One region of the Kitasatospora sp. Ki12 genome, then DNA from elsewhere that is predicted to be linked to it. Evidence: riboswitches for the same ligand, from Rfam matches in the RefSeq annotation. Region 1 holds a riboswitch; each other region holds the start of a gene.
What was found. A riboswitch is a leader RNA that binds a small molecule or an ion and turns the genes downstream of it on or off. The one in region 1 is predicted to bind cobalamin.
Positions count from the first base shown of each region.

Region 1 (9,802 bases):
GCGTGAGATCGGCACGGGCAGAGTGATCTCGCCCGCCGACGGCGTGGTGCAGAGCATCGACGCCTGGCCGGACGGCCGCACCCGGGTCGCGATCTTCATGAGCCCGCTCAACGTCCACGTCAACCGCGCGCCCCTGCCGGGCACGGTGACGTCGGTCGAGCACGTCGCGGGCGGCTTCGTCCCCGCGTTCAACAAGGACAGCGACCAGAACGAGCGGGTCGTCTGGCACTTCGACACCGAGCTCGGCGACATCGAGATGGTCCAGATCGCGGGGGCCGTGGCCCGCCGCATCGTGCCGTACGTCGCCGCCGGTACCAAGGTCGACCAGGGCGACCGGATCGGCCTGATCCGGTTCGGGTCCCGGGTCGACACCTACCTGCCGGCCGGCGTCGAGGTCGGCGTCGAGGTCGGCCAGAAGACCACAGCCGGGGTGACGCGCCTTGACCGTGACTGATCCTGAGACAATCGTCGGCCTGGACGACGAGGAGACGTCCCTGCGCCGCCGCCGCTGGGCGCGCGACCGCGAGCTGCGCGCCCCGCGCTCTCCCCAGCACCTGTCCACCGCCGACTTCCTGACCCTGGGGAACGCCGTCTGCGGCTTCCTGGCGATCTACTCGATCACCACCGGGGTCCTCGTCCCGCACATCACCAACCCGGACGCCGCTCCGGACCGGCACAGCGCCGCCACCGCGGTCACGCTGCTGCTCATCGGCTCGATGTGCGACCTCTTCGACGGCCTGGTGGCGCGCAAGCTGCGCTCCTCCGCCCTCGGAGCGGAACTGGACAACCTCGCGGACCTGATCAGCTTCGGCATCGCGCCGGCCTACTTCGTCGCGGTCTGGGGCATGGTCTCCCAGGGCTCCAACAGCAAGCTCTCGGCGCTCATCGCGATCACCGTGCTGCTCGCCGTCGTCCTGCGGCTGGCCCGCTTCTCGGCCGTCAAGATGCGGCCCGGGGTGTTCCAGGGCATGCCCTGCCCGATGGGCGCCATGACGGTCATCGCGATCGTGCTGCTCGACCCGCCGTTCCTGCCCGGTCTGCTCGCCATCTTCGGCGCCGCTTACCTGATGGTCAGCCGGATCGAGTACCCCAAGCCGCAGGGGCTGCTGGCCACCGCCACGCTCTGCTGGATCGTGGTCTCCATCGGCTGCCTGGCCGCCTGGGCCACCGGGCTGCCCGGCGGCGACGCGCTCATGCACGTCGGCGCGTTCGCCCAGATCACGCTCGCGGCCATGGCGCCGCTGCTGGTCATCCGCCGCAAGGTGGGCCAGAAGGTCGGCGACGTCCGCGCCCGACGGGCCGAGTCGCGCCTCGGCTGATCCCCGCCTTATGACGAAGGGCCCGGAACCGCATCGGTTCCGGGCCCTTCGTCGTTCTCACCTGCCTGCGGTGGCTACGCGCCGCCGGTGTGCACGCTGAACGCCGAGCGGCGGGCCGCCCTGGCCACCCCCGGGTCCGGGTGCACGCTGGAGACCGCCGTCAGCACCGAGGCCGCCCGCGGGTGCCCGGACTGCCGGGCCCGGGCGAACAGCCGCACCGGATCGCCCGCCGCGGCGCCCTCGACGTGGCCCACCAGCAGCTCCACCTCGCCGTGGTCCAGCACCGCCGCCGCCGTGTCCACCCAGAGCCAGGCCGCGTCCGCCGCGCCCAGCACATCCGCCGGGGAGACCCCCTCGTCCGCGCGCTCGGCCAGCCACAGCAGCGCGTACGGGCGCAGCACCGGCTCGTCCACCGACGCCCGCACCGCCTGCTCCGCCGGACCGCCGGCCACCCGCAGCGCCTCGAAGGCGAGCCCGCGCACCAGCGCGTCGTCGCCCTGCGCCGCGTCCAGCAGCTCCGCCACCGCGCGGTCCGCCGGACGGGCCGCGACCCAGGCCCGGTACTCGGCCCGGGCCGGGCCCGGCGAGTAGTCGGCGCACGCGTTCAGCAGCTCGAAGGCGCTCTGCTCGATGTGCCCGGCCGCGGTCTGCGCGACCGTGCAGATCTCCTCCAGCTTCGCCCGCACCGCCCAGTGGCCGAGCGGCGACAGGTCGGCGGCATCGTCCCTGCGCGTCAGGGCGCCGACCGCCGCCAGGCCGTCCAGCATCCAGTCCAGGACGGCGGCCACGTCCGAGGGCGAGGCCGGGGTGTCGATCTGCGGCTCCCGGCAGGTGCCGCGGACCGCGGACACCGCGGAGGCCGCGTGCGGCACCGGCGACAGCCCCGGGCCACCGGGCCCGCCGCCGACCCGGCGCTCGTCCAGGCCCCGGCGCAGCAGCTCCAGCAGCTCGCTCTCCGGCACCGGGCCGTCCACCAGGTGCAGGAAGGAGAGCAGCTGCGGGGCCTGGTCCACGGCCTGCCCGGCCAGCACGGCGAACACCCCGCGCAGCGCGGCGGGCGGCACCGGGGCGAGCAGGGTCCAGGCGTCGAACAGCGCGGACCAGCCGCGCACCACGGCCTCGTCGTCGTGCTCCCAGGCGTGCAGGCGCCAGCCCGGGCCGGCCCCGTTGTCCCGGGCCTCCACCAGGCCGACCAGGAGCGCCTGCCCCCAGGCCTTGGTGGCGGCGCCGACGGTCATGGCCAGGGCCCGGCCCGCCGCACGGGCGTCGTCCGGGAGCAGCTCGCCACGCTTGTCGACTTCCTCCAGCTCCCCGGCCCAGCGGGCGATCCGGACGGCGTCCACCAGCATCCGACGGGCCAGCGGGGCCAGCTCGGCCGGCGCGGGGAAGCCCTCGGGCACGGGAACCCGGCCCCGCCCGGGAGCCGGCACGGGACCCCGTCGCCGGGGTACGGCGTTACGGGGTACACCCGCCCCGGTCGGCCTGCCACCGTCGGGCCGGTGGGCCGTACCGGGGAGACGGGTCACCGTCGCACCGGTACCGATCGTCGGCGGGAGCGGGGCATCACGGTCGCGCGGATTCCGAGACGTCACGTCGAGCAGTCTTCCCCTTGTACGGGCCTTCTGTCACATCCGGTTGTCCGTACGACCGGACGACCGGTGGCCGCACCTCCGCAAGATCGGGCAACAGAGGCAAACCGCCTGGCCGGAAACGTGTGGCCTGCTCATGCCAGGTGCGCCGGAACGGTCGCTGGGCCCGTTCGAGTGGTCACGCAGCGTGTCGGCGGGGCCGGAGGGCGGGACCAAAGTTGTGCCTCCGACTGGCCGATGTTCGCCGCACCCGCCGACGGAACCCTCGACTCCCGCTGGGGCTGTCCAGCCCGAATCCAGCCCGAACCCGGACGGATGGCGGCCGGATGGGGGGCCGGAGCGTGCCGATCGTGGAGCGCGAGAAGTCGGCTCCGTCGACTTCTCGCGCTCCGGCCGCTCCCGTCGGCGGTCAGAGCAGCGGGGTGAGCCAGCGGCGGAGGAGTTCGGTGTAGTGGTCGGGGGCGGTGTTCCAGAGGGTCGCGTGGTCGCCGCCGGGGAAGGAGCTGAGGCTGACCACGTCCGGGCGGGCCGCGGCGAGGCGTTCGGCGCTGCTGAACGGGGAGACCTGGTCGGTGGGGCTGTGCAGGAGCAGAGTGGGCACCCGCAGGTCGGCGCCCTCGGCGATGCGGGAGAAGTCGGCGAGGTCGACGCCGGTGCGGCCCTGCGCGGCGAGGGCGCCGAGTTCGGCGACCGCACCGCGCAGGCCGAGCCGTTCGGCGTCGCGGCGGGCGGTGCCGGGCAGGTCGAGGACCGGCGAGTCGAGGATCAGGCCGCTGATCGCGTGCGCCCAGGCCGAGCGGGCGGCCGTCTGCAGGACCATGGTGGCGCCGACCGACCAGCCGTACAGGACGACCCGGCCCGCGCCGTTCTCCAGCGCCAGCCGTACCGCGGCCTCGACGTCGCGCCACTCGGTCTCGCCGAAGTGGCTGTACCCGTCCGGGGAGGCGGGGGCGCCCTCGTCGCCGCGGTAGGTGACGGAGAGGACGGGCAGGCCGAGGCGGTCCAGCACGGGCAGGACGGGGAGGGTCTGCTGGCGGTCGGCCCCTGGGCCGTGGACGAGGACCACCCAGGTGCCGCGCTTGCCGTGGAGGTACCAGGCGGGGAGGTCGCCGAGTTCGCCGTCGGCGGCGATCTCGGTGTAGGCGAGGCCGAACGCCCGGGTGGGGTCGCCGAGGTGGACGCGCGGGGTGAAGCGGACCTCGGTGCCGGGGGCGAGGGTGCCCTGGTCGGCGCGGACCAGCCGGCGGGTGACGCCCTGCTCGTCGCTGCGCAGGACCTCCTCGACGACCGCGTGCCCGCCGTCCGCCCACTCGACCGCCCAGCGGCCCGGGTGCCGGCTCTCCGGCCCGGGGCTGAAGGTGATCCGGCCGGTGCCGAGGCTCCGGACGACGACCGGCCCGGACTCCTGGACGGCGGTCACCGGGCGGAGCATCCGCTCGGAGGCCCGGCGGCCGACCACCAGGACCACGGCCCCGGCCCCGACGGCGGCGGCCGCCACGGCGGCAGCGGTTCCCCAGCGCATATCGTTCCCCGCTCTGTTGCTCACGGACCGGACGGTGTTCGTGCACCAGTCCACCGGCGCCCCGCCCGCCCGGCCACCGGACTGGGCCGTCCGGGTCACTCGGCGGGGCCCCGGGGCGTGTCTTGTGGATCTTGTCGGATCAGGCCGCGGCGTCAGGGTGCGTGCATCGCAAGGCGGAGGAGGGAGTCCATGCGGTGGGGGCACCTCCCGGCCGAAGGCTGGGGGCCATCGGCGACTGACGACAACGCGGCGAGGTGCGTGCCCTGGCGTCGCGGACCCGGCAAAGATCCACAAGACACGCCCTAGGGGGACTCGGTGGTGAGGAGGTGCCAGAAGCGGGGGACGAGGGTGTCGGTGGCGGGAGGCGGGGTGGCGCGGGTGGTGGCGCCCCAGTGGGTGGGGACGTGGTGCTCCTGGTGGAGGGTGGCGAGGACGGCGGCGAGGGTGTCGGCGGGGGCCGGGACGATCCGGGTGAGGGCGCGGAGGTGGGGCTGCCAGCGGCCGGCGACGCACTGGCGGAGGAGGTGGTCGAGTTCCGCGAGGCGGCCGGTGGCCGCGACGAGTTCGGGCAGGGTCAGGTCGAGGGTGTCGGCGAGGGCGCGGGTCTGGTCCTCGTCGCCGTCCCACCGGTCGGTCAGTTCGGCCTGCCGGTAGGCGGCCAGGGTGGTGCCGGTGCGGTCGGCGACGGCGGCCTGGCCGAGTTCGCGGGCGACCCGGTGGTCGCGCAGCCGGACCGGGCGGCCGTCCATCAGCTGGGCGGCGGGGCACCAGAGGGTGCGGGCGAGGGCGATGAACTCCGGTTCGCTGGGGCGCAGCTCGCCGTTCTCCCAGGCGAGGACGTGGGCGGGCAGCAGCCGGACGCCGTGCGCGGCCATGCCCTCGGCGACCTGGTCGGGGGTCAGGCCGAGGTCCGCCCGGTGGGCGCGGGCGGCCGCGGGCGAGAACGGCACCGGGGGCGGGGCGGTGGGGGGCTTTCTGCGGCGCATGGCACCGAACGCTAGGCGCGGACCACGGCGCGGCCCCACCGACCGAACGCACGGAATGGCCGGTACCGGAGCGGTGCGCCGCTGGGCGATCCCACAGCCCGTCGGCCGGTCTCCCGTGTGACCAACCCCTCCGTGACCTCGGTTGACTCCCGGTTCGGGCGCGTGATGGGATCCTGGGGCCAATCGGAGGCATGGAGAGGAAGCCGGTGCGAGTCCGGCGCGGTCCCGCCACTGTCACCGGGGAGCACGCTCGGAAACAATCGCCACGGCGGGCCGTCAGAAGCCGCTGGAAGGCCCCGGGGGTGCGTCCGACCCGGAAGCCAGGAGACTCTCGCCCCCGCTACGTCGATCCAGGGCGCGGACCCTGAGTGAGGACACGCACGCAATGCAGGCTGCCCCGCCCTGTCGGACTCCGAGCGGCCTTCCGCCGTGTTCCTCCTTGTTCTTGTTCTGCTCTCCGTCGTGCGGCCGATGACCTCTCCGCTGGCCCGCGCCGCCGTGTTCGCGCTGGGCGCCGTCGCGGGCTACGCCGCCGACGCCCGGTTCGCCGATCCGCGCCGGGGCCATCCGGTGGCGCTCTTCGGCAGCGCCGCGACCCGGCTGGAGCGGCGGCTGTGGCGGGACGACCGGGCGGCCGGGGCCGGGTACACGGCGCTGTGCGTGGGCGCGGTCGCGGCGGGCGCGCTCGCCCTGGACCGTACGGTGGGCCGGCGTCCGCTGGGCCGGGCGGCCCTGGCGGCGGCCGCGACCTGGACGGTGCTCGGCGGCACCTCGCTGACCCGGGAGGCCCGGACGATCGGCCGCTCGCTGGCGGACGGCGACCTGCCGGCCGCCCGGGAGCGGCTGCCGCACCTGTGCGGGCGGGACCCGAGCGCGCTGGACGGGCAGCAGATCGCCCGCGCGGTGGTCGAGTCGGTGGCCGAGAACACCGCCGACGCCGTGGTGAACGCGCTGGCCTGGGGCGCCCTCGCGGGCACGCCCGGCCTGCTGGCGTTCCGCGCGGTGAACACCCTGGACGCCATGGTGGGCCACCGCTCGCCGCGCTACGCCCGGTTCGGCTGGGCCTCGGCCCGGCTGGACGACGTAGCGGGCTGGCCCGGTGCCCGGCTGACCGCGCTGCTGACGGTGGCCGCCGCCCCGCACCCCCGGACGGCCTGGCGGGTCTGGCGGCGCGACGGCTCCGCGCACCCGAGCCCGAACGCGGGCCAGGCGGAGTCGGCGTTCGCCGGCGCGGTGGGCGTCCGGCTGGGCGGGACGCTGCGGTACGGGGAACGGGTGGAGCACCGTCCGGTGCTGGGCGAGGAGCTGCGGCCGGTGACGGTGGACGACATCGAGCGGGCTTGCGCGCTCTCCCGGCGGGTGGGCGCGCTGGCGCTGGGTACGACGGTCGCGGGGCACGTCCTGCTGCGCGCGCTCCTGGGAAAGAGGGGAAGGGCATGACGAACGCTCTGCTGGTCGCGGGAACGACCTCGGACGCGGGCAAGAGCGTGGTGACGGCCGGCATCTGCCGCTGGCTGGCCCGCCAGGGCGTGCGGGTCGCGCCGTTCAAGGCACAGAACATGTCGCTGAACTCCTTCGTCACCGCCGACGGTGCCGAGATCGGCCGCGCCCAGGCGATGCAGGCCCAGGCCGCCCGGGTGGAGCCGGAGGCGGCGATGAACCCGGTGCTGCTGAAGCCCGGCGCGGACGGCCGCAGTCAGGTGGTGCTGCTGGGCCGGCCGGTCGCCGAGGTGGGCGCGCTGGACTACCGCGAGCGCAAGCCCGTCCTGCTGGAGCGCGCGCTGGAGTGCCTGGCCGATCTGCGCGACCGCTACGAGGTGGTGGTCTGCGAGGGCGCGGGCTCACCCGCCGAGATCAACCTGCGCGACCGGGACATCGCCAACATGGGTCTGGCCACGGCCGCCGGGCTGCCGGTGGTGGTGGTCGGGGACATCGACCGGGGTGGCGTGTTCGCGGCGATGTACGGGACGCTGGCGCTGCTGTCGGCGGAGGACCAGCGGCACGTGGCGGGCTGGTTCGTCAACAAGTTCCGCGGCGACGCGCGACTGCTGGCGCCCGGACTGGACATGCTGCACGAGCTGACCGGCCGTCCGGTGCTGGGTACCCTGCCGATGCTGCCGGGGCTGTGGCTGGACGCCGAGGACTCGCTGGACCTGTCCACCGTGGTGGACCGGGTGGACGGGCGCGGGCCGCTCGGCGCGGACGTGCTGCGGGTGGCCGTGGTGCGCTTCCCCCGGCTGTCCAACTTCACCGACCTGGACGCGCTGGCCCAGGAGCCGGGCGTCCTGGTGCGCTGGGCGACCCGGCCGGAGGAGCTGGCCGACGCCGACCTGGTGGTGCTGCCCGGCACCCGGGCCACCGTCGCCGACCTCGCCTGGCTGCGCGAGCGCGGCCTGGAGCCGGCGCTGAAGGCGCGGGCGGCGGCCGGGCTGCCGGTCCTCGGGGTGTGCGGCGGCTACCAGATGCTGGCGCGCGGGATCGTCGACGAGGTGGAGTCCAAGGCGGGCACCGTCGACGGGCTCGGCCTGCTGCCGACGCATGTGCGGTTCGGCGTCGAGAAGGTGCTGGCGCGGCCGGTCGGCGAGGCGTACGGGCAGCGGGTCGAGGGCTACGAGATCCACCACGGGGTGGTGGCGGTGGAGGGGGGTGAACCCTTCCTGGACGGCTGCCGGGTGGGCTCGGTCTGGGGCACGACCTGGCACGGCGCGCTGGAGAACGACGGCTTCCGCCGCGAACTCCTGCGCGAGGTCGCCGCGTTGGCGGGCCGGGCGTTCGTCCCGGCGCCGGACACCTGCTTCGCCGCGGCCCGCGAGGCCCGGCTGGACCGGCTGGGCGACCTGATCGAGGAGCACGCGGACACCGACGCGCTGTGGAAGCTGATCGAGGGCGGGGTGCCGGCGGCCGGATCGCTGCCGTTCCTGCCGCCCGGGGCACCTGGGAGTGACGCATGAGCCTGGTAGGACCACAGGGCCGGGTTCGCACGAGCCCGGGACGACCGCAGGGCCGAGAAGGCATGAGCCGGGTTCGCACGAGCCCAGGACGACCGCAGGACCGGGCACGACAGGAGTGGGGTACGGCATGAGTGACGTCCGCTATCCGTTCACCGCGATCGTCGGCATGGCCGACCTGCGGCTCGGGCTGCTGCTGAACGCGGTCTCCCCGGCCGTGGGCGGCGTGCTGGTGCGGGGCGAGAAGGGCACCGCGAAGTCCACCATGGTGCGCGCGCTGGCCGGCCTGCTGCCGTCCATCGCCACCGTGGACGGCTGCCGCTTCGCCTGCGACCCGGCCACGCCCGACCCGCAGTGCCCGGACGGGCCGCACGCCTCCGCCACGAGCAGTGAACACCCCTCCCAGCTGGTCGAGTTGCCGGTCGGCGTGGCCGAGGACCGGATCGTCGGCTCGCTCGACCTGGAGCGCGCGCTGGCCGAGGGCGTCAAGGCGTACGAGCCCGGTCTGCTCGCCAAGGCGCACCGCGGCGTGCTCTACATCGACGAGGTCAACCTGCTCCAGGACCACGTGGTGGACCTGCTGCTGGACGCCGCCGCGATGGGTCGCTCGTACGTCGAGCGCGAGGGCGTGTCGGTGCGGCACGCGGCCCGGTTCCTGCTGGTCGGCACGATGAACCCGGAGGAGGGCGAGCTGCGGCCGCAGCTGCTCGACCGGTTCGGCCTGACCGTCGAGATCGCCGCCACCCGGGACCCGGCCGAGCGCGCCGAGGTGGTGCGGCGGCGGCTCGCGTACGACGCGGACCCAGCCGGCTTCGCCGCGCGGTTCGCCGAGGACGAGCGGGCGCTCGCCGAACGCATCACGGCCGCACGGGAGTTGCTTCCCAAGGTCGAGCTGACCGAGGTGGCGCTGCGTCAGATCACCGCCGTCTGCGCCGCGTTCGAGGTGGACGGCCTGCGCGCGGACATCGTGATGGCCCGCACCGCCGTCGCGCTCGCCGCCTGGGACGGCCGCACCGAGGTGGCAGAGGAGGACGTCCGCCAGGCCGCCAGGCTGGCCCTGCCGCACCGGCGCCGCCGCAACCCCTTCGACGCGCCGGGGCTGGACGAGGAGCAGCTGGAGCGCACGCTGGAGGAGCACGCCCAGCAGGACGACCCCGAGCCCGACCCGGAGCCCGAGGGTGACGGAGGCGGCGACGGCGGCGACCAGGGACCCGACGGGGACGGGGACGGCGACGGCCCCGGCGACGGCGGCGGCCCGAACGGCGGCGGCGCTCCCGAGCCGTCCGACGGCGGCGCCCCGGAGGCGACCACCGCGGACACCGACGCCACCGGCGACCAGCCGCAGCAGCCCGTCCCGGCCCAACACCCAGCCCCCGCGCGGGAGTCGGCGCCGGTCGCGGCCGGGGACCCGTACCGGACCAGGCTGTTCACCGTCCGC
Region 1 is NZ_BAAIHT010000001.1:182,888-192,689, forward strand. Features, by position in the region: gene ACYP53_RS00780 (phosphatidylserine decarboxylase) at 1-454, shown strand, start outside; gene ACYP53_RS00785 (CDP-alcohol phosphatidyltransferase family protein) at 441-1,319, shown strand; gene ACYP53_RS00790 (hypothetical protein) at 1,394-2,719, opposite strand; gene ACYP53_RS00795 (alpha/beta hydrolase family protein) at 3,318-4,454, opposite strand; gene ACYP53_RS00800 (helix-turn-helix domain-containing protein) at 4,733-5,416, opposite strand; cobalamin riboswitch at 5,614-5,746, shown strand; gene ACYP53_RS00805 (cobalamin biosynthesis protein) at 5,888-6,856, shown strand; gene ACYP53_RS00810 (cobyric acid synthase) at 6,853-8,367, shown strand; gene ACYP53_RS00815 (putative cobaltochelatase) at 8,495-9,802, shown strand, end outside.

Region 2 (9,802 bases), on a different contig from region 1:
CAGCTCGTACAGGGCGCCCGGCAGCACGCGCAGGGCCCGCTTCGGGTTGGCCAGGGTGTTGGCGGCGCCGATGCAGCAGATCAGGCAGGCCAGCCGCAGCCCGTCGAAGGCCGCGGAGAGCGTGGCCTCCAAGGACACCGGGCCGCCGATCCGGATCCCCGCGTACCAGGCGGGCGTGGGGATGTGCGGCAGCGAGAAGAGCAGGTGGTCCTGCGGGGTGATGCCGGTCGCGAAGACGCACCGGAAGACCACCCGGATCGCCACCACGGTCAGGGCCAGCCACAGGTAGTAGGCGAACCCGCGCGCCCACGGGGCTTCGCTGCGGCGGGCGGTGACCACGTAGCCGAGCACGGCGAGGACGAGCAGGAGCAGCAGCGGGTTGGTGGTGCGGCTGGCCCCCGTCGCCAGGGCCAGCGCCCAGGTCCACCAGGCCAGCGGGTGCAGGTTGCGCGGGCTGCGCCGGCCTCCCCCGGTCCGCTCGTCGGGCACGGTCACGGTGTCGGGCACGGTCCGCTTGTCGAGCACGGTCACGCGATCACTCGGCCCGTCGGCGGCGGCGCGCGGTGACGACGGTGGCCACGCCGAGCGCCACGACCAGGACGGCGCCGACCACGGCGGGGAGCATCGAGCCGGAGTCGTGCGGGGCGTCGGCCACCGGGGCGGCGTCCATCACCCTGCCGGGCACCGCGGGGCCGGGCGTCGGCGCGGCCGCCGCCGTTTGCGGGCCGGGCTGCTCGCTCGGGGTGTCCGTGGGCGGCGCGGCGGACGGCTCGACCGGCACCACGGTGGCGGGCACGGGCGCCGGCTCGGGCGCCCCGGGCGGGGTGATGCCGTCCTCGGGGGTGGCGGCGGTGCCGGGGGTCGTGGCGGGCGCGGGCGGACGGGCTCCGCCCGGCTGGGGCTTGGCGGGGGCCGGGGCGCGGCCGGTACCGCCGCCGGAAGCCGCCCCGGCGCCGGAGCCGGAGCCGCCGGTCGTACCGGTGGCACCCGTCGACCCGCCGCCCGCCGGCGGCTGGGGTGGCTGAGGCTGCTGGGCGCCGGTGCCCGAGCCGCCCGGCGTGGTGTCGTGGGCGCGCAGGCTGTCCGGCGAGACGGTCGGGCGGCCCTCGGTGCCCTCGATGTTCGTCCCGCCGAAGATCCACAGGTCGACGCTGCCGGGCTTGGGCTGGTAGAGCATCGCGCCCAGCTGGCTGTACGACCAGGTGGACTGCCCGGGGTCGGCGTGCCAGTACGACCAGTAGGCCGTGGCCGGGGGCGTCAGGACGCACTTCTCCTGGTCCGGGGTCGGGAACTGCTTGCCGCCCTGGAAGCCGCTGTACCCGATCCGGCAGATGAACGCCGGGCCGTCGTGGCTGGTGCCGGTGGTCTTCCAACCGCCCTGGTTGAGCAGGGCGTAGCCGGTGGTCGGGGTGCTCCCGCAGGAACGCAGCAGCGGGCCGCCCCACTTCCCGAAGTCCACGGCCAGCACCACGCCGGTGGTCGGGGTGCACTGGTCCATCGGCAGCGGCGCCGCGGACGCCGGGGCGGTGCCCCCCGCGACGCCGCCGCAGGCGAGGGCGAAGGTCAGCGCCGCCGCCCCGGACAGCCGCCCGGAGCGCGAGCCCGGTCCCCGGCTCACCGGTGCCGCCCCGCGGCGCCACCGGCCCGGCGACGGGCGACCAGGACGGCTGCGGCGCCGAGCGCGGTCAGCGCACCGGCGCCGGCCGTCAGCGCCAGGGCCTGGCTCCCGGTGCTCGCGAGACTGCCGGAACCGGTCCGGGCCGGCGCGCCGTCGGCGGGGGCTCGGCCGTCCCCGGCCGGGATGTCGAGCCCATCGGGCCAGGTCGAGGGCGAGGTCGAGGGCGAGGTCGAAGGCAGAGTCGAAGGCGACGTGGACGCCGGGGCGGGCGCCGTCGTCGTGGCGGAGCCCGTCGGGCTCGGCGTGCCCGAGGGAGTCCCGCTGGGCGTCCCGGTCGGGGTGTCCGTGGGCGTACCTGTCGGTGTACCCGTGGGTGTGCCGGTCGGGGTGCCCGTCCCGGTGGGCGTCGGCGTCGGCGTCGGCGTCGGTGTTCCGTTCAGGTTCCGGGAGAGCGTGCCGAAGGAGATGCCGGTCGCACCGCCGAGCGCCTGCGTCGAGGCCCGGACGTCCGATCCCCGCTGCCCCGCTGCGGCGACGTTGAACCCGCCGTCGCCGTTCTGCTGGCCCGCGAGGAAGTCCAGCGCCTTGCCGATCTGCGCACCGTACGAGGACTGGCGCAGCGTCATGGCCTGGACGGCGAGGGCGGCCGAGTTGGTCGAGTCCCCGGCCGCGCCGGGGAAGCCGCCGTCGGGCAGCTGCCGGGCGGCGAGCCAGCCGAGCCCCTTCTCCACGGCCTGGGAGGCCTCGCCTCCGGGCACCAGGGCGAGGGCCATCACGGCCATCGCCGTGCTGTCGACGTCGGAGTCGCCGGTGGCGGGGATCAGGCTGGGCCAGGAGCCGTCCGGGTGCTGGAGGCCCTTCAGGTAGGCAATCGCGGGGGCGGCGCTGGTCGACTCCCCGGCCCGGAGCTGGGCCATGACGGCGAGCGCCTGGGAGAACACCGAGGTCGCGTAGGTGTAGTTCCCCGGGGCGTCGCAGCCGGTGTTCGCGTCGGCCTTGGTGCACACCAGGCCGGCGAGGGCGGCGATCAGGTCGTGGCCGCCGAAGGCGCGCGGGTCGCGGCCGACCGCCTCGGCGAGCAGGGCCTCCTTGCCGATCGAGCCGCCGCCGGCGTACTCGGTGCCGATGGCCGTCCAGTCGTTGACCGTGCGCTCGCTGGCGTCCTTGCCCTGCTGGTCCAGGAAGTCGACGATCCTCCGCAGCGCGGCGTCGTCCGTGCCGGTGGCGGCGAGGGCGTAGGCGCCGTCGACGGTGAGGCCGAAGTCGGCGAACGCCGGGAAGCCCTCGTAGTAGCGGCCGTCGATCAGACGGGCCGGGTCGGTGAGGTAGGCGCTGCCCTTGGCGGCGTCGGGGGTCCTTCCGGCGGACGCGGCCGCCGGGGCGCCGTTGGTGGCGGTCGGCGCCGGGGCGGCGGTCGCGGCGCCGGCGTGCCCGAGCAGGACGGTGCCGCAGGCGGCGGCCGTGACGGCGCCGGCGGCCACCAGCGACGCGAGGTCCCGGTTCCTGTGACGTGTGCGACTGGTGCTGACCCTCACGACGACTCCCTGGTCGGTCGACGCGGGAGACAACGGCGCAGCCTGCGGTCACCCCGGGAAGGGGGGACCGCCCTGACCGCGTCGTAGTCCGCGACGACGCAAGTGCTCTGTGAACAGGCCCCCGGTCCAGGCATTCCGGCTCACCCACCGGGTGGTGGGCCTACGGTTGCGGGTCAGCGCCGGAGTCGGACCGGCTTCCCCTGAATGCCGAGGGCAAAAATCGTTTCATCAGACCACAGTGCTGGATTCGGAGTCAACGGACCGTCAGACCGCCGCCCCGGGCTCCGGCGGCACCCGCGTCGCCATGGTGCCGCCGGTCCGGAACGTCGGAGGGCGCGCCGGCGCCCCGGGACGGCCGAGAGCGTGCCGGCGGGCGGGTGTCAGGGCGCCGTGACGCCCGGCTGGGCGCCCGCCCCGAAGGACCAGCCCTCGACGTCGCCGGGCGCCGGGTTGTAGCTGCCCGCACCCAGATTGCTGTACGACCAGGGGCCGCCGTGCTGGGCGTGCCAGTACGACCAGTAGGCGCTGCCGGTCGGGTTGGTGCAGGTCGTCGGCAAGGCGTTGATCTTGCAGACGAAGCCCGGGAAGCGCGGGTGGAAGGCGTACGAGAATCCGGCGCCGGTCAGCGCGGCGAGCCCGCTGGCCGGGTCGCCGGGGGCGCAGCCGGTCTCGATGCCGCCGCCGACGGCGGTGAAGTCGACCACGACGGTGACCCCGGTCGTGCCGTCGCAGGAGGCGGCCCGGGCCTGCGGGGCCTGGACGGCGGAGACGCCGAGCAGGCCGGCGGTGAGAGCCGCGACGGCGGCGACGGAGCCGAGCGCACGGCGGGCCGCACGGGCCCGGGTGAAGGTACCGGTCATGAGTGAAGTCCTCCTGATGTCAGGCGAGTTCAGCGTGCGGCCGGGGCCGGGCAAGCGAGGGTGGGCGCGTCGGGGCGCGCCCCGGCGGCCGAGAGGGTGGCCAGCGGGGTGCCGGCCAGGCCGAGGACGGCCTGGGCGGTGGCCCGGGCACCGGTGGCCCCGTTGAAGCCGGACGCGTCGTAGGCGACCGCGCCGCGCGCCGCCGGGTCGGCGGAGCAGCCCTGCTGGAACTTCACCAGCCGGCTCCAGCCCTTGAGGCCGGTGCCGTAGTGCCCGCCGGCCAGCAGCGTCTGCGTTGCCAGGCCGGTGGTGTTGGCGTTGGAGGCGGTCGCCCCGGCCGCCGCGAAGCCGCCGTCGGCGTTCTGGTGGGCGGTCAGCCAGGTCAGGCCCGCGTTCGCCTTGGTGGTGCGGCCGGTGGCGGCGAGGGCCTGGACGGCCAGCGCGGTGGCGTCCGAGTCACTGGTGCAGGAGGTCTGGCCGAAGGAGACGGGGAAGCCGCCGTCCGCGCACTGGCTGTTCGCGAGGAAGTCCACGGCCGCCGCCGGGGCGTCACCGGGCGTACGGTGCAGGGCGATCAGGGCCAGCGACTGGCCGAAGGCGTTGCTGTAGTCGCCCCACTGCGAGCGGTCGGAGAAGCGGCCCTCGGCGGTCTGCAGCGAGCGCAGCCGGGCCGGCAGGTCGACCCCGCCGAAGCCCGCCGGGTTCCCGCCGCGCACCTCGACGGCCAGCAGCAGCTTGGCGGTGGCGCCCGCGTAGGCCTCGGTGGTGCCGTCGCCGAGGTAGCCGCTGATCACCTCGGGCTTCGCCAGCCAGGCGGTGGCCTTGGCGGCGGCCTGGTCGGAGCTGTGCGAGGCGGCGAAGGCGAGCACGGCGTCGACGGTCAGGCCCTGGTCGGGGTAGGCGGTGCCGTTGAAGACGGACTCGAAGTGGTCCCCGTCGACGAGCTGCCGGGCCAGCCAGCCGGCCGCGGCGGCGTCCGGACGGACGGTCCGGGACGACGTCGTGTCGGCCTGGGCGGCGGTGGCGGCCGGAAGCGCGGTGGCGAGGGCAAGGGCGGGTATCGCGAGCAGACCGAGCGGGCGGAGGAGGGTGCGGCGGAGCGCGGGCATGGAGTGCCTTTCCGGGCCTGGACGCAGGGGCCCGAAGGACGTCGGCAACGCGCCGGGGCAGCCCTCGGAGCTCCGGCCCGCAGACCACGACGGGAGGAGGGGACGACACACCTCCGCCGACGGGTACTCGGGCTCGCCACCGACGCGGGTCGGCGGCCTACCGTTGCGGGTCAGCGCCGGATTCGGACCGGACTTCCCCCGACGGCGGAGTCAGAACATGACGGCTCATCATGGCGAAACCGCAAAGATCCGGTCAAGGGATCGTGCGCCACATCACGGCATCGGTGACGGTTGGCCGGGGTGGGCCGGCGGGGCCCACCCCGGCGGTGGTTCGAAGACGGGCCCTACGCCCGCAGCAGCGCCTGGTAGGCGTGCAGCGGCGCGTCGTCGTCCAGTGGGGCGATCGCGGCGACGTAGCCGTCCGGGCGGACCATGATCCGGCCGCCGTTCGGCAGGCCGTAGCGGGCGGCCGCGTGGCCGTCGGGGTCCTGGAGCGCGGCGTCGTAGCCCGTCGAGGCAGGGGCGTTGGCGCCGACCAGGAGTTGACGTACCGTCAGACCTCTCACCGGTGCGGGTGCCGAGCCGTCGACCGCCACGGTGAGCAGCACGTGCTCGTGGGCTCCGGCGAGCGCCGCGCGCAGCTCCGGGCCGGCCGCGGGGAGGTGGTCACCGGCGTGCAGGTCGCCGCCGCCGCGGCCCCGGACCACGATCGGGCTCCTGCGGTACGCGACCGCGGTCTCCTCGGTGCGGTCGGCCATCGCCTGGCGGACCGGGGCGAGGCCGGTGAGCAGGTGCATCCCCTTGTTGCGCAGCTTCTGCGCGATCGGGTTGGCGAGGGTGGCGACCCGGGTGAGCGTGCCGGCGAACTGGATCACCTGGGCTCCGACCGGGTGGCGCTCCGCGTGGTAGCTGTCCAGTACGGCCGGGCCGGCCTGGCCGGTGCTGACGAGGGCGAGCTTCCAGGCCAGGTTGTGGGCGTCCTGGATGCCGGTGTTCATGCCCTGGCCGCCGGCCGGGCTGTGCACGTGCGCCGCGTCGCCGGCCAGCAGGACCCGGCCGACCCGGTACTCGGGCACCTGGGCGTGGTGCACTTCGAAGACGGTGAGCCAGCGGGAGTCGCGGATGCGGATCGGGCGCTCGGCGCGCTCGTCCACCACCTGCTGCAGCCACTCCCGGGTGGCGGTGCGCTGCTCGTCCGTGGGGATGTTCGCGATCAGTCGCAGCCGGTCCCCCTCCATGGGGAAGACCAGCAGCGGGCCGTCGTGCGGCGAGAAGAAGGTGTACATGCTGTGCGGGTCGAGGTCGTGGTCGGCGTTCACGTCGCCCATCAGGAACTTCTCGCCCTTGAACTTCCCGGCGAGGGCGCTGCCGACCAGCTTGCGTGCCTGGCTGTGCCCGCCGTCGGCGCCCACCAGCCAGCCCGTACCGGCGGCCTCCTGACGCCCGTCGGCGTGCTCCAGCACCGCCTGGACGCCGTGCTCGTCCTGCGTCAGGCCGGTCAGGGTCACCTCGCGCTCGACGGTGACGCCGTGACCGGCGAGCGCCGCGGTGAGGATGCGCTCGGTCTCGGTCTGCGCGACGGTCACCGAGTACGGGAACGGGCTGTCCACCAGGTCGAGGGCGATCCGGGCCACCACCTCGCCGTCCGCGTGCATCTCCATCCCCGTGGTCCGGACCCCGGCCCGGATCAGCTCGTCCACCAGGCCCAGCCGCTCGAACATCTCCAGGCTGCGGGCGTGCACGACGATGGCGCGCGACTCCGTGGTGGGCTCTGCCAGCCGGTCGACGATCCGCACCGGCACCCCGCGCCTGGCCAGCTCCAACGCGGCGGTCAGCCCCACCGGGCCCGCACCCACGACGATGATCGGGTCGCTCATCAGTAGTCCTCACGTTCGTGCCGACGACGACGGACCGGACGGACCGGTCGAACCGGACGGACCGGACGGATCGTCAACCACCTTGTGTGTCAGCTTGATCGGCGCGAAGCCTATCGATCACACGTGCGATCGCCACCCCATTTCCCGTACCCGGCGGGGAACGCCAGGCCTTACGGATCGCTGACGCCGTCCCGTGGCGACGGCCCGGTGGGCGGGCCGGCCGGTAGCGTCCCAGGTCATGAGGATTCTGGTCACCGGCGGCGCCGGGTTCATCGGTTCGACGGTCGTGCGCGCCCTGGCCGCCGCGGGCCACGAGGTCCGGGTGCTGGACGCGCTGCTGCCCGCGGTCCACCCGTCGGGGTCGGCTCCCGAGCTGCCGGCCGGCGTCGACTTCCGGCACGGCGACGTACGGGACGCGGCCACGGTGGAGCACGCCCTGGCCGGGGTGGACGCGGTCTGCCACCAGGCGGCGATGGTCGGCCTCGGGCTCGACCTCGACGACGCGCCCGCGTACGCCGGCTGCAACGACCTCGGTACGGCGGTGCTCCTGTCCGCGATGGCCCGCGCACGGGTGCGGAACCTGGTCCTGGCCGGATCGATGGTGGTCTACGGCGAGGGCCGGTACGCCTGTCCGGAGCACGGGGCCGTGGCGCCCGGTCCGCGGCGGCCGGAGGACCTCGACGCGGGCCGGTTCGAGCCGCCGTGCCCGGTGTGCGGGGCCCCGCTCCGGCCGGGCCTGGTGGCGGAGGAGGCGCCGGGCGATCCCCGGAACGTGTACGCGGCGACCAAGCTCGCCCAGGAGCACCTGGCCTCCGCCTGGGCCCGCGCCTGCGGCGGATCCGTCCTGGCGCTGCGCTACCACAACGTCTACGGCCCGGGCATGCCGCGCGACACCCCGTACGCCGGGGTGGCCTCGCTGTTCCGCTCGGCGCTCGCCCGCGGCGAGGCGCCCCGGGTGTTCGAGGACGGCGGCCAGCGCCGGGACTTCGTCCATGTCGACGACGTCGCGGCGGCCAACCTCGCCGCCCTGGCGGACGTCCGCGAGCGGCCGCCGGGCCACGCCCGGGCGTACAACGTGGGCAGCGGGGAGGTGCGCACCATCGGCGAGATGGCCCGGGCGCTGGCGGACGCCCACGGCGGGCCGGCGCCGGTGGTGACCGGCGAGTACCGGCTCGGGGACGTCCGGCACATCACCGCCGACTCCTCCCGGCTGCGGGCGGAGCTGGGCTGGCGGGCCCGGGTGCCGTTCCGCGCGGGGATGGCCGAGTTCGCCGCCGCGGCCCTGCGGGCCTGACCGCCCAGGGGCCTACCCCCCCCCGCGGCCCCGCCTACCCGCGCGCCGCCGGGAGCGCGATCTCGAAGCAGCAGCCCCCGGCGACGTTGTGCACCCGGGCCCGGCCGGAGTGGGCCTCGACGATGCCGCGGACGATGGCCAGGCCGAGCCCGGCCCCGCTGTCCCCGCCCTCACCGGGATCACGCCGCGGCGTCCGGGCGCTGCTGCCGCGCCAGCCGGTCTCGAACACCCGGGAGAGGTCCTGTTCCGGGATCCCTCCGCAGCCGTCGGTGACCGAGAGGACGACCTCGTCCACCTCCCGGCGGGCCGAGACCGCCACGACGCCGTCCTCGGGCGTCGAGCGGATCGCGTTGACGAGGAGGTTGCCCAGCACCCGGGTGATCTCGCGGCTGTCCACCTCGACCGGCTCGGCGGCGACCTGACGGCCCTCCAGCCGGACGCCGCGCCGGCGGGCCAGCGGGTGGGCGCCGGCCAGCGCGTCGTCGACCAGGTCGTAGACGGACACCCGGGACACCGTCAGGGACAGCGCGCCGGCCTGGATGCGGGAGAGTTCGAAGAGGTCGTCGACCATGCCGGTGAGCCGCTCCACCTCGGCGCGGATCCGCGTCAGGTACTGCTCCGGCTCGTCGGCCACCCCGTCCTCCAGGGCTTCGGCCATGGCGCGCAGCCCGGCGAGCGGGGTGCGCAGGTCGTGGGAGATCCAGGCGATCAGCTCCCGCCGCGAGGCGTCCAGCGCCTGCGCCCGGGCCCGGGACTCGGCGAGCCGGGCACTGGTGGCGGCGAGTTCCTCGCTGAGCTGGGCCAGTTCGAGCCCGAGGGGGTGGTCGGGCGCGGTGAAGCCGGTGTCGCTCCCGACCGTGCGGGCCGCCGCGGTCAGGGCGCGGCTGCCCGCCACCACCTGGCGTCCGAGCAGCGCGGCGGTGAGCAGCGAGACCACGGACGCCATGCCGAGGACGGTTATCACCACCCCGAGGTCGTGCCCGGACAGGAACATCGCCTGGGCGACGGCGAAAGTCCCGGAGGTGACGGCGAGGACGGTGACGACGGCCACGCAGAAGAGCGAGAGCGCCACCGAGCGCCGGCGCAGCAGCCGTACGGCCAGCCAGCCGAGCAGTCCGGCGCCGGTGGCGCCGAGCCCCGCGAACAGGGCGATCAGCAGGAGGTCCTTCACGCCGGGCCGTCCTTCTCGTCCGTCACGGGGCCGTGGCGACCGTCCGTCGCGGGGTCGTGGCGACCGTCGGTCATCGGGTCGCGGCGACCGTCCGTCGCGGGGTCGTAGCGGTATCCGACGCCCCAGACCGTGGTGATCAGGGTCGGTGCGGCGGGGTCGTCCTCGATCTTCTCGCGCAGTCGGCGGACGTGGACGGTGACGGTGGACAGGTCGCCGAAGTCCCAGCCCCAGACCCGCTGCATCAGCTCCTGCCGGGCGAAGACCGTCCGGGGGTTCCGGAGGAGGAACGCGAGCAGGTCGAACTCCCGCAGGGTGAGCAGGAGTTCACGCCCCTTGCG
Region 2 is NZ_BAAIHT010000002.1:348,371-358,172, forward strand. Features, by position in the region: gene ACYP53_RS19185 (CbiQ family ECF transporter T component) at 1-525, opposite strand, end outside; gene ACYP53_RS19190 (hypothetical protein) at 536-1,618, opposite strand; gene ACYP53_RS19195 (prenyltransferase/squalene oxidase repeat-containing protein) at 1,615-3,153, opposite strand; gene ACYP53_RS19200 (flagellar hook-length control protein FliK) at 3,534-4,013, opposite strand; gene ACYP53_RS19205 (peptidase) at 4,043-5,122, opposite strand; cobalamin riboswitch at 5,224-5,343, opposite strand; gene ACYP53_RS19210 (FAD-dependent monooxygenase) at 5,467-6,999, opposite strand; gene ACYP53_RS19215 (NAD-dependent epimerase/dehydratase family protein) at 7,238-8,293, shown strand; gene ACYP53_RS19220 (sensor histidine kinase) at 8,328-9,464, opposite strand; gene ACYP53_RS19225 (response regulator transcription factor) at 9,461-9,802, opposite strand, start outside.
Region 2: another riboswitch for cobalamin. It lies ahead of ACYP53_RS19205 (peptidase); the one in region 1 lies ahead of ACYP53_RS00805 (cobalamin biosynthesis protein).

Region 3 (9,802 bases), 790 kb from region 1:
AGCGGCGACGGCCGGGGCCGGGAACCACGCGTGAGTGTGACGCGTGTCCCTGCCCCGGCCGTCCGCGGTCCGTCCGTCAGCCGTTCCTCAGGCCGTCGGCCCGGTTCGTGTCCCGGTTCAGATCCGGGCCACGCCCTCGGCCCGGGCGGCCTCGGCGACGGCCTTGGTGACCGCCGGGGCGACCCGCTCGTCGAACGGCGAGGGGATGACCTTCTGCGGCGTGAGCTCGTCGGCGACGACACCGGCCAGCGCCTTGGCGGCGGCCAGCTTCATGCCTTCGGTGATCCGGCTGGCCCGCACCTGCAGGGCGCCGGCGAAGATGCCGGGGAAGGCCAGCACGTTGTTGATCTGGTTCGGGAAGTCGCTGCGGCCGGTGGCCACGACCGCCGCGTACTTGTGCGCGACCTCGGGGTGGATCTCCGGGTTGGGGTTGGCCATCGCGAAGACGAACGCGCCCTCGGCCATCGTCGCGACGACCTCCTCCGGCACGGTGCCGCCGGAGACGCCGATGAACACGTCGGCGCCGGCCATCGCGTCGGCCAGCGAGCCCTTGAGGCCGGAGCGGTTGGTCCGCGCGGCGATCTCGGCCTTGACGTCGGTGAGGTCGCCGCGGCCCTCGTACACCACGCCCTTGCGGTCGCAGACGGCCACGTCGCCGATGCCGGCGGCCACCAGCATCTTGGCGATGGCGATGCCGGCCGCGCCGGCGCCGGAGATGACGGCCCGCAGCGAGCCGATCTCGCGGCCGGTGACCGCGGCCGCGTTCCAGAGGGCGGCGGTGGTGACGATCGCGGTGCCGTGCTGGTCGTCGTGGAAGACCGGGATGTCCAGGGCGTCCTGGAGGCGGCGCTCGATCTCGAAGCAGCGGGGGGCGGAGATGTCCTCCAGGTTGACCCCGCCGAAGGAGGGCGCCAGCCGGACCACGGTCTCGACGATCTCGTCGACGCCGGTGCAGGCGAGCGCGATCGGCACCGCGTCCACGCCGCCGAACTGCTTGAACAGGATGGCCTTGCCCTCCATCACGGGCAGCGAGGCCTCCGGGCCGATGTCGCCGAGGCCCAGCACGGCGGTGCCGTCGGTGACCACGGCGACGGTGTTGGACTTCCAGGTGTAGTCGTTGACCAGCTCGGGCTGCTCGGCGATGGCCGTGCAGACCCGGGCGACACCGGGGGTGTAGGCGAGGGACAGGTCGTCCGCGTCACGCACCGGGACGGTCGCCCGGATCTCCATCTTGCCGCCGCGGTGCAGCGCGAAAACCGCGTCGACCGGATCGTCGGTGTCCTGGGTGCTGCTGATGATCTCCGCTGCCACGATGACCTCTTCGTCATTGATCTGGCGAGGGCACACGGCCGACGGCGGGACGACCCGTCCGGAAACCGGAAACCGGGTACGCCGAAGCGGACCCGGGGTCGGGGTCGGGGCGCTGTGTCGGGAGGCGCCCTCGGGTGAGGGTTTTATGGGGTCTTGTGTTTGTCCGCGTTAGTGCTACCGGGGCCGAGCCTAGGTCGGACGAAGGCATCGCACCTATGCCTTTTCGTCCTCGTCACGTGCGGTTCATCGCCGCGCTGTCGCGTCCCAGGGGCCCGGCGTCGGAAGCGCCGGGCTCCGGCGGCGGCAACGGCAGTGAGCACACGCGCACCCGCAGGAGTGAACGCAGACGCGAGGGGATTCGGTGCCCCGGATACGGAGTCACGTGAGGACTTCCGTTCCCGGGCACCCCGGGCCTGTCAGGACTCGGCGGTCTGGTTCGAGCGTCCGGGGGTCACCCGGTACGGCATTCTGACACACCCGCCGCCGGGCCCGGCAGGGCGGGATGGCAGGATCGCTTGTCCGCCATTTCGCGTACACCACCGCGACACCGTGGCGACCGCACGTCCCTCCCACAGGAGCCTCCCTCATGCCTCACCCCCTCCCCTTCCGCCGTCCGGCCCTGGCCGGCGCCGTCCTGGCCACCGCCGGTGCCCTCCTGCTGACCGGTTGCGGAGGCGGCGGGCAGGCCGCCGCGGACGACCCGGTCAAGGATGTCCGCAGCAAGCTGCCGAAGGCGCAGCGCTCGGCCGGGGTGCTCCGCATCGGCATGGACGTCAACTACGCCCCGGTGGAGTTCCGCGGCCCGGACGGCAAGCCGACCGGCCTCGACCCGGAGCTCGCCGCCGCCCTCGGCAAGATCCTCGACGTGCGGATCGAGTTCGTCGACACCACGTTCGACAAGCTGATACCGAACCTCCAGGGCAAGCAGTACGACGTGGCGATGTCCGCGCTCAGCGACATCCGCCAGCGCCGCGAGGGCCTGGACGAGAACGGCAAGCCGACCGCCGCCGCCGTGGACTTCGTGGACTACTTCATCGCCGGCACCTCGATCGTCGTCCCGAAGGGCAACCCCAAGGGGATCAAGACCCTGGACGACCTGTGCGGCAAGACCGTCGCGCTCCAGCAGGGCACCACCCAGGACGAGATCATCACCCGCCAGGTGGGGGTCTGCGCCCGGACCGGCCGCCAGCTGACCACGCACAAGCTGGACAGCGACGCCAAGGCGCTGGCCGAGGTCGCCTCCGGCGCGGCCGCGGCCGGGGTGAACGACTTCCCGGTGGCCGCCTACGCGGCGAAGACCACCGACAGCGGCAACCGCTTCGAGGTGACCGGCGCGCAGTCCACCTCCAACCCGTACGGGATCGCGGTGCGCAAGAGCGACACCGAGCTGCGCGACGCGCTGGCCAAGGCGGTCGACCAGCTGATCCGCGGCGGCGAGTACGACAAGATCCTCGCCAAGTGGAACGTCAGCGCCGGCGCGGCGCAGAACGCCGTGGTCAACGGGGGCATCTGAGCGGGCGGGCGGCGGGCCTCCGGGCTGAGCACAGAGGGATCTGCATACTTATGCGCAGGGTGACAGGGGCCCGGGATAGGTCCGAATAGCGGACGGTGTGACCCCTCGTTATCCGATTTTGATCTGGATCAGGGCCACCTGACCGTCATCAGATGGCAGGATTCCCCCCATCTCGGATCGACGGCCACTGGTCGAGGCGGTTCGGTCAACGTCCACCTCGGCGGAGGGTGGCGGAAGCAGTACTCGTAGAACCCTGGGCGGTCCCAGCGTCCAGGCACTGCAGAACCCGGCCTTGCACGTACGACGACGTACGACGCACACCGTACGACGCCGTACGGCTCGCACCCCCGGTGCGCCGCTCCCGCGGCGCGCTCCGCCCGACCTTCTCTCCCAGGAGGAGATCCCCCTCATGACCGCCCGTACCAAGCGCACCCGCCTCTACGCGGCCGGTGTGGTCGCCGCCTCCGTCTCCCTCGTACTGACCGGCTGCAGCAGCAGCAAGAGCGAGGGCAGCGGCGCTCCCAACGCCTCCGCGACCGTCAACGAGGTCAAGGCCGACCCCAAGCTGGCCGCGCTCGTCCCGGACGACGTCAAGTCCGCCGGCAAGCTCGTCGTGGGCGCGGACGCCTCGTACGCCCCGGACGAGTTCAAGGACGACAGCGGCAAGGTCATCGGCATGGACGTCGACCTGGCCACCGCCATCGCCACCAAGCTCGGTCTGAAGGCCGAGGTCCAGGACTCCGGCTTCACCGCGATCATCCCCGGCATCCAGTCGAACAAGTTCCAGCTCGGCATGTCGTCCTTCACGGACAACAAGGAGCGCGAGCAGATCGTCGACATGGTCACCTACTTCAACTCCGGCAGCGCCATCGCCGTGAAGAAGGGCAACCCGGAGAAGATCGACCCCAAGGACCTCTGCGGCAAGAAGGTCGCCGTCCAGACCGGCACCACCCAGGCCGACGAGATCAAGGACACCCGCAACCCGGACTGCGCCAAGGCGGGCAAGCCGGGCGTCCAGAACGACGGCGACAAGTTCGACCTCCAGACGGACGTCACCAACGCCGTGGTCTCCGGCCGCGACCAGGCGATGATGGCCGACTCCCAGGTCGTCGACTACGCGATCAAGCAGTCCGGCGGCCAGCTGGAGAAGGTCGGCGAGACCTACGGCGTGGCCCCCTACGGTGTCGCCCTGGCCAAGGGCTCCAAGCTCACCCCGGCCATCCAGGGTGCCATCCAGTCGCTGATCGACGACGGCACCTACAAGCAGATCCTCACCAAGTGGGGCGTCGAGGCCGGTGCCATCGACAAGTCGACCGTCAACGGCGCCGTCAGCTGACCCCTCGTACGCTTCATCTCTCCCCCGAGGCCACACCGTGAACTCTTTGGACAAGGGGACGGCGGGACAGGGACGGCCTGAGACCATCAAGGCCGTCCCGGTCCGCCACCCCGGACGCTGGGCGGGCGCCGTCGTCATCGCCCTGCTCGCGGCGATGCTGCTGAGCGCCCTCTTCACCAACCCCGCTTTCAAGTGGGACATCGTCGGCAAGTACCTGTTCCACGACAGCATCGTGCACGGCATGGTCGTGACGCTGGAACTGACCGCGCTCTCCATGCTCATGGGGGTGGTCGGCGGCATCGTCCTCGCGGTGATGCGGCTGTCCCCGAACCCGCTGCTCTCCGGCACCGCCTGGGTCTACATCTGGGTCTTCCGCGGCACCCCGGTGCTGGTGCAGCTGGTGATGTGGAACTTCCTCGGCCTGATCTGGGCCAAGCTGTCGATCGGCGTGCCGTGGGGACCGGAGTTCTGGTCCGAGTCGACCAACGTCCTGATCCCGACCTTCGTCGCCGCCCTGCTGGGCCTCGGCCTGAACGAGGCCGCCTACATGGCGGAGATCGTCCGCGGCGGCATCCAGTCGGTGGACGAGGGGCAGACCGAGGCCGCGCACGCGCTCGGCATGAGCCAGTTCCAGACCATGCGGCGGATCATCCTGCCGCAGGCCATGCGGGTGATCATCCCGCCGACCGGCAACGAGACCATCTCGATGCTCAAGACCACCTCGCTGGTCTCGGTGATCTCCCTGGAGGAGATCTTCCGGGCCGGCCAGGTGATCTACTCTCGGAACTACCAGAACATCCCGCTGCTGATCGTCGTCAGCCTCTGGTACCTCTTCTTCACCTCCGTGCTGACCATCGGGCAGTACTACATCGAGCGCCACTACGCCCGGGGCTCCAACCGCACCCTCCCGCCCACCCCGCTGCAACGGCTGCGGGGCCTGTTCGCCGGGAAGCCCGCCCCGAAGACGACGGCCGACGTCGTCCCGGGGCTCGAGGGAGGTGGTCACGTATGACCGATCTGACCAAGACCCCCGCCGACGCCGTCGCGGCCGCCGAGCCCATGGTCCGCGCCGAGAACGTGCACAAGTCCTACGGCCCGGTCGAGGTGCTCAAGGGCATCGACCTGGAGGTCAAGCAGGGCGAGGTGTTCTGCCTGATCGGCCCGTCCGGCTCCGGCAAGTCGACCTTCCTGCGGTGCATCAACCACCTGGAGAAGATCAACGGCGGCCGCCTCTGGGTGGACGGCGAGCTGGTCGGCTACCAGCAGCGGGGCGACAAGCTCCACGAGCTCAGGGACCGCGAGGTCGCCGTCAAGCGGCGCGACATCGGCATGGTCTTCCAGCGCTTCAACCTGTTCCCGCACATGACGGCCATAGAGAACGTCATCGAGGCGCCGGTCCAGGTCAAGGGCGAGAACAAGGCCGCCGCCCGCGAGCGCGGGATGGCCCTGCTGGAGCGGGTCGGCCTCGCCGACAAGGCGAAGAACTACCCCTCCCAGCTCTCCGGCGGCCAGCAGCAGCGCGTCGCGATCGCCCGCGCGCTGGCCATGAAGCCCAAGCTGATGCTCTTCGACGAGCCCACCTCGGCGCTCGACCCGGAGCTGGTCGGCGACGTCCTCGACGTCATGCGCGGCCTCGCCGAGGAGGGCATGACGATGGTGGTCGTCACCCACGAGATGGGCTTCGCCCGCGAGGTCGGTGACGCGCTGGTGTTCATGGACGGCGGCGTGGTCGTCGAGGCCGGCAACCCCCGCGAGGTCCTCACCAACCCGCAGCACGAGCGCACCAGGGCCTTCCTCTCCAAGGTGCTCTGAGCCCGTACCGTCGGCGCCCGGCAGGCAGCTCCTGCCGGGCGCCGACGTTTTCCTCGCCCTGGTAATAGGCTGGAAGCAGTCAGCCCGTTACCGATCTTCTGGAAGGACCTCCGTGGAGCTCGCCTCGTACGCCGATCTCGCCGTTCGGCTGGTGAACACCGAGGAGCCCGAGCGCGGCACCGACGCGCTGACCTCCGTGGACGCGGTCCGCGCCCTCTTCTCCGACTCCTCGCGGGCCGCCGCGCTCGCCGACGAGTCCGACCTGCCCCGGCTCCGGGCCGTACGGACCCGGCTGCGCGGCGTCTTCGAGGCCGCCGCCGACGGGGACGAGATCCGGGGCGTCGACCTGCTGAACAGCCTGCTGATGGAGTACCCCGTCAGCCCGCTGGTCTCCGGGCACGACTACCTGGACGACGCCGGACGGCCGCGCTGGCACCTGCACCTGGCCGACAACTCGCCGACCGCCACCGCGCACTTCAGCGCGGTCGCCTGCATGGGCCTGGCCGTCCACCTGACCGAGCTGGGCGCCGACCGGCTGGGCATCTGCCAGGCCGCGCCCTGCCGCAACGCCTACCTGGACACCTCGACCAACCGGTCCCGCCGCTACTGCTCGGACCGCTGCGCGACCCGGGCCAACGTGGCCGCCTACCGGGCCCGCAAGCGCCAGGAGGCGGAGGCCGCGCTGGGCGGCAAGCCGTAGGGCTTCCTCCGCCGTCCCCAGGCGTCCTCCGCCGTCCTCAGACGTCCTCCTCGGGCGTCCTCAGACGTCTTCCGCCCAGACGCCCAGGCGGCGGGCCAGGCCCGGCACCCGGGCCAGCGGCGGGGCGAGCAGCAGCCGCTCCAGCCGGCGGCCCGGCGCCAGCCAGGCCGGGTGGGGGCGCAGCCGCAGCAGCACCCGGCCGAGCACCAGCTCGTCCGGGACGGCACCGTAGCTGCGGCTGTCGCTGTCCACCGGACGGTTGTCGGAGAGCAGCCACCAGCCCCCGGCCCGGCGCCCGGCGGCCCGCTTCACCACCAGCAGGTCCTGCTGGAAGGGGTGCCGGAAGAGCACCACGGCCCCCGGCCGGATCGGCGCGCCGTAGCGGACCAGCAGCTGGTCGCCCTCGCGCAGGGTCGGGACCATCGACGGGCCCGCCACGTCGACCAGCCCGAACGGCAGGGCACCGCCCCGCTCCCGGCCCACCGGTTCCGTGCTCCGTGCCACGACTCCTCCTCCCGCCCCCGTCCGGCCCCAGTCTGCCGTACGGACCGTCACCTGTTCGATGTCCGGATTGGCCTGGTTCCGGGTCCGTCTTTTGCCCTAGGCCCACCGCCCGATCGCGAAACCACGAGGGCGGAAGGGTAATCTCGGGCGCGGGAAGACGATCTAAGGAAGGACTCCCATGTTCTCTCGTCTGTTTGCACCGCGTGCCACCGCCCACGCCCACTGTGACCTGCCCTGCGGCGTGTACGACCCGGCGCAGGCCCGGATCGAGGCCGAGTCGGTCAAGGCCACCCAGGAGAAGTACCAGGCCAACGAGGACGCGCACTTCCGCGCCCGCGCCGTCATCATCAAGGAGCAGCGCGCCGAGGCCGTCAAGCACCACATCTCGGTGCTGTGGAGCGACTACTTCAAGGCCCCGCACTTCGAGAAGTACCCGCAGCTGCACCAGCTGATCAACGACACTCTGAAGGCCGCCTCGGCCGCCAAGGCGTCGACCGACCCGGCCACCGGCCAGGCCCTGCTGGACCTGATCGCCGAGGTCGACAAGATCTTCTGGGAGACCAAGCAGGCCTGAGCCTGACGCGTCGCCACCCGACCGCCCCCGTCCGCACCGCCGGACGGGGGCGGTCGTGCGTTCCCGTCCGGCCCGAAGCTGGTAAGGGTCACAGGTGCTGAGCGGCTGTTATGCTGCCAGGGCGTCCGAGGGGGAAGTCCGGTGCGAATCCGGCGCTGACCCGCAACGGTGAGCGCGGTCCCAGAGACCGTGCCAGCCCGATCGCCCCCGGCCGCTGACCTCCCGACAACTCGCCGCGGACTGCGAGGGGAACGGCGCCCCGGCACGCCCGCGGACCGCGCCCGCCCCGGCGCGCCCCCGGCCCGAGGCAAGGCGCACCCGTGAACCGCGCACCCGCGAACCGAGCGGCCGGCCCGCCCGTCAGCCGCATACCCGCGCTCCCGCTCGCCGCCGGCCTCGCCGCGGCCCTGCTGCTCTCCCTGGTCTGCGGGGTCGCGTTCGGCTCCTCCGAGCTCGGACTCCCCCGCGTGCTGCGGCTGCTGGGCGCCGGGCTGACGGGCGGTCGGCTGGAGGCCGGCGAGGCGGCCGGGTACGCCATCGTCTGGGAGATCCGGCTGCCGCGCACCGTCCTGGCCGCCGTGGTCGGCGCCGGGCTGGCCGCCACCGGGGTCGCCGTCCAGGCGCTGGTGCGCAACGCGCTCGCCGACCCCTTCGTCCTCGGCATCTCCTCCGGCGCGGCCGTCGGCGCCAACGCCGTGCTGCTGTTCGGCGCCTTCGCCTCGCTCGGGGTGTGGGCGGTCTCCGCCTCCGCCTTCGGCTCCGCGCTGGTCGCGATGGCGCTGGTCTACCTCGCCGCCCGCACCGCGTACGGGCTCACCCCGCTGCGGCTGGTGCTCACCGGCACCGCCCTCTCCTACGGCTTCTCGGCCGGCACCACCCTGATGGTCTTCGCCGCCGACCGCGGCGAGGCCGCCCGGGACGCCATGATGTGGCTGCTCGGCAGCCTCGGCGGCGCCACCTGGGGCTCGGTGCCGATCGCCGCCGCCACCGTCCTGGCCGGGCTCGCGTACCTGGCCTGCGCCGCCGGACGGCTGGACGCGCTGGCCATGGGCGACGAGACCTCCGCCTCGCTCGGGGTGGACCCGAACCGGCTGCGCCGCGAACTGTTCGTGGTGACCGCCGCCGTCACCGGCACGGTGGTCGCGGTCAGCGGGGCGATCGGCTTCGTCGGGCTGCTGGTGCCGCACCTGGTGCGGATGCTGGTCGGCGCCGGGCACCGCCGGGTGCTGCTGGTCGCCCCGCTCGCCGGCGCCCTGCTGCTGGTCTGGGTGGACATCGCCTCCCGCACCCTGCTCGCGCCCGCCGAACTGCCCGTCGGGGTGTTCACCGCCGTGCTCGGCGTCCCCGTCTTCCTGCTGATGATGCGCCGCCGCGGCCACGCCTTCGGAGGCAACCGGTGACCGACCCGGCCCTGGTGACCGACCCGGCCCTGGTGACCGACCCGACCCTGGTGACCGACCCGACCCTGGTGACCGGCCCGACCGGCCGGACCGGTCCGGCGGGGGCGCAGGACCTCGACGTCGACGCCGTCTCGGTGGAGCTGGCCGGCACCCGGCTGGTCCACGAGGTGAGCCTGGCGGCCGCCGCCGGGCAGGTGATCGGACTGGTCGGGCCGAACGGCAGCGGCAAGTCGACCCTGCTGCGCTGCGTCTACCGGGTGCTGAAGCCGGCCGGCGGGGCGGTCCGGCTGGACGGCGCCGACCTGCACGCGCTCACCGCCCGCGAGTCGGCCCGTCGGGTGGCCGCGCTGACCCAGGAGCACTCCGCCGAGTTCGACTTCACGGTGGCCGAGGTCGTCGCCATGGGCCGGCTGCCGCACCGGCGCGGCTTCGGCGCCCCGGCCGAGGGGGACCGGGAGCGCTGCGCCGAGGCCCTGCGCAAGGTCCGGGCCGGGCACCTCGCCGAACGGGGCTTCCTGAGCCTGTCCGGGGGCGAGAAGCAGCGGGTGCTGTTCGCCCGGGCGCTCGTCCAGGAGCCGCGCCTGCTGGTCCTCGACGAACCCACCAACCACCTCGACATCGCCCACCAGTTGGAGGTCCTGGCGCTGGCCCG
Region 3 is NZ_BAAIHT010000001.1:969,295-979,096, forward strand. Features, by position in the region: gene ACYP53_RS04080 (NAD(P)-dependent malic enzyme) at 118-1,311, opposite strand; gene ACYP53_RS04085 (ABC transporter substrate-binding protein) at 1,898-2,824, shown strand; gene ACYP53_RS04090 (ABC transporter substrate-binding protein) at 3,234-4,160, shown strand; gene ACYP53_RS04095 (amino acid ABC transporter permease) at 4,198-5,172, shown strand; gene ACYP53_RS04100 (amino acid ABC transporter ATP-binding protein) at 5,169-5,972, shown strand; gene ACYP53_RS04105 (CGNR zinc finger domain-containing protein) at 6,085-6,672, shown strand; gene sodX (nickel-type superoxide dismutase maturation protease) at 6,733-7,095, opposite strand; gene sodN (superoxide dismutase, Ni) at 7,355-7,750, shown strand; cobalamin riboswitch at 7,839-7,977, shown strand; gene ACYP53_RS04120 (FecCD family ABC transporter permease) at 8,071-9,150, shown strand; gene ACYP53_RS04125 (ABC transporter ATP-binding protein) at 9,285-9,802, shown strand, end outside.
Region 3: another riboswitch for cobalamin. It lies ahead of ACYP53_RS04120 (FecCD family ABC transporter permease); the one in region 1 lies ahead of ACYP53_RS00805 (cobalamin biosynthesis protein).